DNA from 2 places in the Streptomyces sp. NPDC001513 genome. Region 2 is predicted to be linked to the other one. Evidence: riboswitches for the same ligand, from Rfam matches in the RefSeq annotation. Region 2 holds a riboswitch; the other holds the start of a gene.
What was found. Region 2 has a riboswitch for thiamine pyrophosphate ahead of thiO (glycine oxidase ThiO). Riboswitches for the same ligand answer to the same signal wherever they lie in the genome.
Positions count from the first base shown of each region.

Region 1: linked by a shared signal. The riboswitch ahead of thiC (phosphomethylpyrimidine synthase ThiC) and the one ahead of thiO (glycine oxidase ThiO) in region 2 are both predicted to bind thiamine pyrophosphate.

Region 1 is NZ_JBIAVU010000011.1:138,070-142,612, forward strand. Features, by position in the region: gene ACFYZ4_RS24900 (IclR family transcriptional regulator) at 1-101, shown strand, start outside; gene ACFYZ4_RS24905 (SsgA family sporulation/cell division regulator) at 199-648, shown strand; gene ACFYZ4_RS24910 (YibE/F family protein) at 659-2,086, opposite strand; TPP riboswitch at 2,159-2,304, shown strand; gene thiC (phosphomethylpyrimidine synthase ThiC) at 2,298-4,085, shown strand; gene ACFYZ4_RS24920 (glycosyltransferase) at 4,148-4,543, opposite strand, start outside.
Region 2 is NZ_JBIAVU010000003.1:201,907-206,449, forward strand. Features, by position in the region: gene ACFYZ4_RS07450 (thiazole synthase) at 1-379, opposite strand, end outside; gene thiS (sulfur carrier protein ThiS) at 385-597, opposite strand; gene thiO (glycine oxidase ThiO) at 594-1,772, opposite strand; TPP riboswitch at 1,770-1,881, opposite strand; gene ACFYZ4_RS07465 (FAD-dependent oxidoreductase) at 1,963-3,198, shown strand; gene ACFYZ4_RS07470 (Rv2175c family DNA-binding protein) at 3,313-3,678, shown strand; gene thiE (thiamine phosphate synthase) at 3,755-4,390, shown strand.

The DNA of each region.
Region 1 (4,543 bases), on a different contig from region 2:
TCCCCTTGCACCAGGAAGATCGATTGCTCTATGTAGTCGATCGGCTACGGAGTGAAGTAGGCGCGCTGTTGAGCACCCTCTCGTTCTCTATCAGTATCTGAAAACTCACTCCTTGTGATCTGCTAGCGCTTCCACCACTCTTGTCAAGAGGAGCCTGGGGGATCATTCCTGGCCACTTCCACTACAGCGGGGTAGGCAATGCGCGAGTCGGTACAGGCAGAGGTCATGATGAGTTTCCTCGTTTCCGAGGAGCTCTCGTTCAGGATTCCGGTGGAACTCCGGTACGACGCCCGTGATCCCTACGCGGTCCGGCTGACCTTCCACCTTCCCGGAGACGCGCCCGTGACCTGGGCGTTCGGCCGGGAGCTCCTCCTCGACGGCATCAACAAGCCGTGCGGTGACGGCGATGTGCACATCGCCCCCACCACTCCGGAAGACCTGTCCGACGTCCACATCCGGCTGCAGGTCGGCGGCGACAGGGCCCTGTTCCGCGCCAGCGCGGCGCCGCTCGTCGCGTTCCTCGACCGCACCGACCGGCTCGTACCGCTCGGACAGGAGCGCAACCTGGGCGACTTCGAGGAGAACCTCGACGAGGCGCTCGGCAAGATCCTGGCCGAGTCGAAGCAGAACGAGCAGAACGCCGGCTGACGCCCGACCCTCAGCGCTTGCGCCGCCGGCCCCGGCCGCCGCGGACCGGTCCCGAGGCCGGCGCGACGTCCGGGGATCCCGGCCGGTCGGCGGAAACCACCAGCGAGGCCAGCGCCGTCGTCACGGGGACCGAGGCCACCAGTCCGATCGAGCCCACGAGGGTCCGTACGATCTCCACCGCGACCAGCTCGCTGTTCGCCACCGACCCCATGCTGCTGTTCGCGATGGAGAACAGCAGGAGCAGCGGCAGCGCGGCACCCGCGTAGGCCAGCACCAGGGTGTTGACCACCGAGGCGATGTGGTCGCGGCCGATCCGGATCGCCGCCCGGTACAGGCCGCGCGGCCCCATCGAGGGGTCCGCCGCGTGCAGTTCCCAGACCGCCGAGGTCTGGGTGACCGTCACATCGTCGAGCACGCCCAGCGATCCGATGATCACGCTTGCGAGCAGCAGACCGCTCATGTCGATGTCCGGGTAGAGCCCGTGGATCAGCCCGGTGTTGTCGTCCGTGTTGCCGGTGAGGGACGCCCAGTCGATGAACACCGAGCCCAGCAGGCCGATCAGCAGCAGCGAGGCGAGGGTGCCGAGGACGGCGACCGAGGTGCGGGCGGTCAGGCCGTGGCACATGTAGAGCGCGATCAGCATGATGGCGCTCGCCCCGATCACCGCGACCACGAGCGGGTTCGAACCCTGCAGGATGGCCGGGAGGATGAAGAGGGTCAGCACGCCGAAGCTGACGATCAGCGCGATCAGGGCGAACAGGCCGCGCATCCGCCCGACGAGGACGACCGAAACCGCGAAGATGCCGGCCAGCACCGCCAGGGGGATCTTGCGGTTCACGTCGATCACGGAGTATTGGAGGTCCTGGGGCGCGTCCGGCGCGTACGCCACGACCACCTCCTGGCCGTCCGTCAACTGCCGTGGCGCACCCGGCTGGACGATCTCCACGAAGGTGCGGCCCTTGTCCGGGCCGGTGCCGACCTCGATGGTGGCCTTCTTGCACTCGCCGGTCTGCGCCGCCTGGGCCTCGCGGCCCTCGGGCGTGGTGGGGTCGGCGGTCGGCGGTACCTGCGCGGCGTTCACGGACTTGCAGTCGACCTGTTCGAGGGAGACGACCTTGCCCTGCTGGGTCTGGCGGTCGAAGCCCACCCCCGTGCGCTCGTGGGAGGGGGCGCCGCCCGGCCAGAGCACCACCATGCCGATGAAGACGGCGGTGGCGAAGGGGATCAGTACGGCCGCGATGACCTTGCGCAGGTGCTTCGAGACGGGGGCCGCCGGACCGTGGCCGTGGCTGTGGGCATGGCCGCCGGAGTGACCGCCGGAGTGACCGGCGGACGGCCCGGACGAGTGCTCTGCGGAGTGCCCGGAGCCGTGGTGCTCGTGGCCGTTGTGGCCGTGGGGCTCTGTGGGCTCGGTGGGGGGCTGCGGCGAGGGCGTCACCAGCAGATCATCGCAAGAGATGAGGGGGCCCACTGTTCAGCACGCCATGGATGACGCTAGCGTGGGGGCACCTTTGCACAACGCGGGAGCTCGGAGCACCGGGCTGAGAGGACGCTGATCACCGTACGCGCATCACGGATGCGTACGGGAGGAGGCTGCGTCGACCGCCGAACCTGTTACCGGGTAATGCCGGCGTAGGGAGATAGGTCTCATGACCATTCAGGACGCACGCACGCCTGCCGTCAGCCAGGACGCCGACGGCCAGACCGAGCGCCAGCCCGGCTGGCACAAGGGCTACGTCGCGGGCTCCCGCCCCGACATCCGGGTGCCGGTCCGCCAGGTCCACCTCACCAACGGCAAGGACGTGACGCTCTACGACACGTCCGGTCCGTACACCGACCCGCAGATCGAGACCGACGTCCGCCGGGGCCTCGCCCCGCTGCGCGAGAACTGGATCATCGGCCGCGGCGACACCGAGGAGTACGCGGGCCGTCCCGTGCGCCCCGAGGACGACGGCATCAAGCACACCTCGCCGCGCGGTGGCCTCAAGAACCTCGACGCGGTCTTCCCGGGCCGCCCGCGCCAGCCCCGCCGGGGCCGTGGCGGCGCCGCCGTCACGCAGCTCGCGTACGCCCGCCGGGGCGAGATCACCCCGGAGATGGAGTACGTCGCGATCCGCGAGAACGTCTCCCCCGAGGTCGTCCGCGAGGAGATCGCCGCAGGTCGCGCGGTGCTTCCCGCGAACGTGAACCACCCCGAGATCGAGCCGATGATCATCGGCAAGCGGTTCCTGGTGAAGGTCAACGCCAACATCGGCAACTCCGCGGTCACCTCCTCCATCGAGGAGGAGGTCGACAAGATGACCTGGGCGACCAAGTGGGGCGCCGACACGGTCATGGACCTCTCGACGGGCCGCAACATCCACACCACCCGCGAGTGGGTGCTGCGCAACTCCCCCGTCCCGATCGGCACCGTGCCGCTCTACCAGGCGCTGGAGAAGGTCGACGGCCGCGCCGAGGACCTGACCTGGGAGATCTACAAGGACACGGTCATCGAGCAGGCCGAGCAGGGCGTCGACTACATGACGGTCCACGCCGGCGTGCTGCTGCCCTACGTGCCGCTGACCGCCCGCCGCAAGACCGGCATCGTCTCGCGCGGCGGCTCGATCATGGCCGCGTGGTGCCTCGCGCACCACAAGGAGAACTTCCTCTACACGAACTTCGAGGAGCTCTGCGAGATCCTCGCGACGTACGACGTCACGTACTCGCTGGGCGACGGCCTGCGCCCCGGCTCCATCGCGGACGCCAACGACGCGGCCCAGTTCGCCGAGCTGAAGACGCTGGGCGAGCTCAACACGATCGCCAAGCGGCACAACGTCCAGACGATGATCGAGGGCCCGGGCCACGTCCCGATGCACAAGATCAAGGAGAACATCGACCTCCAGCAGGAGATCTGCGAGGAGGCGCCGTTCTACACGCTCGGCCCGCTGACCACGGACGTCGCTCCCGCGTACGACCACATCACCTCGGGCATCGGCGCCGCGATGATCGCCTGGTGGGGCACCGCGATGCTCTGCTACGTCACGCCCAAGGAGCACCTGGGCCTGCCCAACCGCGACGACGTGAAGACCGGCGTCATCACGTACAAGATCGCGGCGCACGCCGCCGACCTGGCCAAGGGGCACCCCGGCGCCCAGGAGTGGGACGACGCGCTGTCGGACGCGCGGTTCGAGTTCCGCTGGGAGGACCAGTTCAACCTGGCCCTCGACCCGGTCACGGCCCGTGAGTTCCACGACGAGACGCTGCCCGCCGAGCCGGCCAAGACCGCGCACTTCTGCTCCATGTGCGGTCCGAAGTTCTGCTCGATGAAGATCTCGCAGGACATCCGCCGCGAGCACGGCGGTGACCTGAAGGCCGACGAGATCCAGGCGGGCATGGCGGAGAAGTCCGCCGAGTTCGCGGCCTCGGGCAACCGCGTCTACCTGCCGCTGGCCGACTGACGCGACGTACGACCGGAGGGCGCCGCTCCAAGGCCTGTCGGGCCGGGGCGGCGCCTGCCGTTTCAGGCGACCACGAGGTACGGGTCCACCTTGCGCCGGGCGAAACCGAGGTTGGCGAGGACCCGGTCCCGGTGCTCGTCGGGGAGGGCGTCGCCCGCGAGGAGCCGTTCGCAGCAGTCCAGCGACTCCTGGTACTCGCCGACCCAGTAGGCGGCCACGGCGAGTTCGTCGAGGGCGCGCCACTCGTGCCAGTCGAACTCGACGAACAGGACGTCGTCGGGGCGGGGGATCCGTACGGCCTGCCGGGCGAACATGTACGCCAGGGGCCAGCGGCCGTCGTTGCGGCAGATGCGGGCCAGATCGCCGAGCGGCTCGGCCCGCGAGGGCCGGCTCTCGTGGGCGCGCAGGTAGCGGTCCGTCACCTCGGCCGCAGGTCTCCCGAGGCGGGCCGCGAGCCG
Region 2 (4,543 bases):
AGCCCTCGTCCACCAGGATCTCGGCGGCGTCCAGCAGCTCGACGCCGTCCGGCAGGAGGGTCCGCTCGTCCGCGACCACCTCCAGCTTGATCCAGTCCGTGCCCAGCGCCTCCCGGGCCAGCCGGGCCGTGAGCACGGCCTCGCCCGCCGTGAAGCAGCCCGCCGTGTTGGGCAGGACCGCGATGCCGAGCCGGGTCAGGACGGAGAGGACGGAGCCCTGGACCGTGGGGTCGAGGCGCCGCATCGCGACCGTGGTGAGTTCGGTGCCGGACGCGACCAGGGAGCGTTCCAGCACGTCCAGGCTCGGGGCCCCGCCCGTGCCCATGATCAGGCGGGAGGAGAAGGTCCGGCCGCCCAGGGTGAGGAGGTCGTCGGCCATGCCGCTCAGCCCCCCTGGACCGCGGTGAGGATTTCGACCCGGTCGCCGTCGCCCACCGGCGTGGCCGGCCACTGCCCGCGCGGGACCACGGTCTCGTTGAGGGCCGCGGCGACGCCGGAGGGGGCCGCGGTCAGGGTGGCGACCACCGTGTCGAGCGTGGTGCCGGCCGCGAGCTCGCGCGGCTCGCCGTTGACGGAGACGGATACGGGGAGGCTCATGCGTACGACTCCTGACGTGCGGCGGAGAACCGGCGGGGGCTGAAGGGGCGCGCGATCTCCGGAAGTTCGCCGGTGGCCAGCAGCTCGGCGAGCACCTCACCGGTGAGCGGGGTCAGCAGCACCCCGTTGCGGTAGTGCCCGGTGGCCAGGTGCAGGCCCGGCAGGTCGGTCGGGCCGAGCAGCGGGGCGTTGTCGGGCGAGCCGGGGCGCAGCCCCGCCCGGGTCTCGGTGAGGGGGAGTTCGGTGATGCCGGGAACCAGTTCGTGGGCGTCGCGCAGGAGTTCGTAGACCCCGCCCGCGGTGACCGTGGTGTCCCAGCCGAGTTCCTCGCTGGTGGCGCCGACGACGAGCTCGCCGTTCTCGCGCGGCACCAGGTAGACGTGGCTGCCGCGGACGACCGCCCGGACGGTCCGGGAGAGGAACGGCGCGTAGGCCGGGGGCACCGACAGCCGCAGGACCTGTCCCTTGACCGGCCGTACGGGAGGCACCACCTCCGCCGGTACGCCCGCCAGCCGGCCGCTGAGCGAGCCCGCCGCCAGCACCACCTGGCCGGCGCGCAGCTCCGTACCGTCGTCGAGCGCGGCACCGGCCGCCCGGTCGGCGGTGACCAGCAGCCGTTCCACCGCAGCCCGGTGGATGATCACGCCGGCCCGCTCGCAGGCGGCGAGCAGGGCGGCCGCGAGCCGGCGCGGGTCGACCTGGTGGTCGCCGTCCACGCGCAGGCCGCCGCGTACGCCCGGGGCGAGCATGGGCTCCAGGCGGCGGCACTCGCGGCCGGTGAGCCACTCGGACTCCAGGCCGCAGCGGCGCTGGAGCGCGTGCAGTTCCCGCAGGTGGAGGCGGTCGTCGGCGTCGAGGGCGACGGCGAGGGTGCCGCAGGTGCGGAAGCCGATGTCGATGCCGCCGCTCGCGTCGGCGAGCTCGGCGGCGAACTCGGGATAGCGGGCGGCGGAGGCGAGGCCGAGGCCCAGCAGAGCTTCCTCGCCGTAGTGCAGTTCGGTGACGGGGGCGAGCATGCCGGCCGCGACCTGGGCGGCGCCGCCGCCGGGCGCCGGGTCGGCGAGTACGGTGCGCAGTCCGCGCGCCGCGGCCCGCCAGGCGGTGACCAGGCCGATGATCCCGCCCCCGATGACGAGGACGTCGGATCCCTTCCGAGATGTTCGGGATGAGTGCATGGGCGTCCAGCCCCTCCCTTCGCCGGCATGACCCGGATCAGGTTCGTACGGTCGGAGGCCGGCCAGCCTCCCTCTCAGCCCGGTGCGCCGGACTCCCGCGATAGGTACGGTGGCCAGACTAACCCGGCCGTGGACGGCCGGTAAGGCGGCACCTATTCCTGACGGAGCGTCAGATGACTAGGGTGGCCGGGTGAGCGAGCAGACGGAACACAATCAGCGCGGCGTCGTGATCGTCGGCGCCGGAATGGCCGGGGTGCAGACCGCGGTCGCCCTGCGCGAGCAGGGCTTCGACGGCCCCCTGACCCTGCTGGGAGCCGAACCCCACCAGCCCTACGACCGCCCCCCGCTGTCCAAGGCGGTCCTGCTCGGCAAGGCCGAGGACTCCGCCTTCGACGTGGACTTCGAGGGGCTCGGCATCGAGCTGCGGCTCGGCACCGAGGTCACCGGACTGCGGGCCGCCGACCGCGAGCTGGACACCGAGGCCGGCCCGGTCCCGTACGGGGTCCTCGTGCTGGCGACCGGCGCCGAGCCGCTGACCCTGCCCGGCACCGAGGGCGTCCCCGGCGTCCACCTGCTGCGCACCCTGGACGACGCGGCACGGCTGCGCCCGGTCCTGGCGGCGGCGCCCTCGACGGTGGTCGTCGGGGCGGGCTGGATCGGCGCCGAGTTCGCCACCGCGGCCCGTGAGGCGGGCTGCGCGGTGACCGTGGTCGAGGCGGCGGACCGGGTGCTGGCGGGGGCGCTGCCCGCCGAGGTCGCCGAGCCGATGGCCCGCTGGTACGGGGAGGCCGGCGCCGAGCTGATCACCGGCGCGAAGGTGGCCGGGATCGAGGAGGGGCGGGTCCTGCTCGCGGACGGGCGGACCCTGCCGGCCGGCGCGGTCGTCGTGGGCATCGGCGCCCGGCCCGCCACCGGATGGCTGGCCGGGACCGGGGTGGAACGGGGCCCCGACGGCTCGGTCACCGCCGACGCCCACCTGCGTACCTCCCTGCCCGGGGTGTACGCCGTCGGCGACTGCGCCTCCTTCCCGTCCGGGCGGTACGGGAAGCGGCTGCTCGTCCACCACTGGGACAACGCGCTCCAGGGGCCGCGGACGGTCGCGGCGAACATCCTGGCCGGAGCCGGGGCGGCCGGGGCGGCGGGCGAGGTCTACGACCCGGTGCCGTACTTCTGGTCGGAGCAGTTCGGGCGCTTCGTGCAGTACGCCGGGCACCACGGCGGGGCCGACACCCTCCTCTGGCGCGGCGACCCGGCCGGAGCGGCCTGGTCGGTGTGCTGGCTGCGGGCCGGCGCCCTGGTCGCGGTCCTGGCGGTGGGCCGCCCCCGGGACGTGGCCCAGGGCCGGAAGCTCATCGAGGCGGCGGTGCCCCTGGACCCGTCCAAGGTCGCGGACCCCGCCACGCCCTTGAAGTCGGCCACCGCCTGACGGCTCCGGGGCTCCGCCCGCACCGGGGTCCGGGGCGGAGCCCCGGAGCGGGCGGCGACCCGTACGGGGCTGCCCAGGTACCGGCGGCGGAGCCGAGATGGCAGGCTTGTCTCCGTGACCCAGATTGACGCAAAGATCGATGCCCTTGTCCCCTCGTGGCTGCACCTCCCCGACATCGCGGAGATGCTGAACGTCGAGGTGACGCGGGTCCGCCAGATGGTGAAGGAAGGGCAGCTCATCGCCGTACGCCGGGGCGAGAACCGCGCCCTGCAGGTACCGGCTCCCTTCATCGACGGTGACAAGGTCGTCAAGGGCCTGGTCGGCTTGCTGACCGTGCTGCGCGACGACCGCTTCACCGACGAGGAGATCCTGGAGTGGCTCTTCACCGAGGATCCGACCCTGCCCGGCACGCCCGTGCAGGCGCTGAGCGAGAATCGCGGCACGGAGGTGAAGCGCCGCGCTCAGGCGCTCGCCCTCTGACCTGATCCGCAGCTCGCTCCACCGCGGTGTACGGGCGCCGCGCCCGTACACCGCCTCCACCACGGGGGGTTCACCCATGCAGCTGTCCGACGCCCGGCTCTACCTCTGCACGGACGCCCGCAAGCGGCAGGGTGACCTCCCCGAGTTCCTCGACGCCGTCCTGGCCGGAGGCGTGGACATCGTCCAGCTCCGGGACAAGGGCATGGAGGCGGGGGAGGAACTCGAACACCTCCGCGTGTTCGCCGAGGCCGCACGCCGCCACGGCAAGCTCCTCGCCGTGAACGACCGCGCCGACGTCGCCCACGCCATCGGCTCCGACGTCCTGCACCTCGGCCAGGGCGACATCCCCGTCCCCGCGGCCCGCGCCATCCTCGGCGAGGGGGTGCTGATCGGCCGTTCCTGCCATGCCGAGGACGAGGTCGACGCGGCCGTCGCCGAGCCCGGCGTGGACTACTTCTGCACCGGCCCCTGCTGGCCCACGCCCACCAAGCCCGGCCGCCACGCCCCCGGCCTGGGGCTGGTCCGGTACGCGGCCTCGCTGGAGCAGGACCGCCCCTGGTTCGCCATCGGCGGCATCGACAGCACGAACCTGGACGAGGTGCTGGACGCCGGCGCCACCCGCGTCGTGGTCGTCCGCGCCCTCACCGAGGCCACCGACCCCGGTGCGGCCGCCGCGGAGCTCGCCAAGCGCGTCCGGGCCCGGCTCGGCTGAGTCCTGTCCGCCCGGACACAGGGCGAGCGGAGGGTGCAGGACGAGGGCCTAGCGCCTCGTACCCCCGCTTGACCAGACCCCGCCCTCCAGGTGTCCAAAAACGTGTCCAAAAGGCGGACAGCGCTTCGGTGACCGGCCGGCCGCGTCTAACCT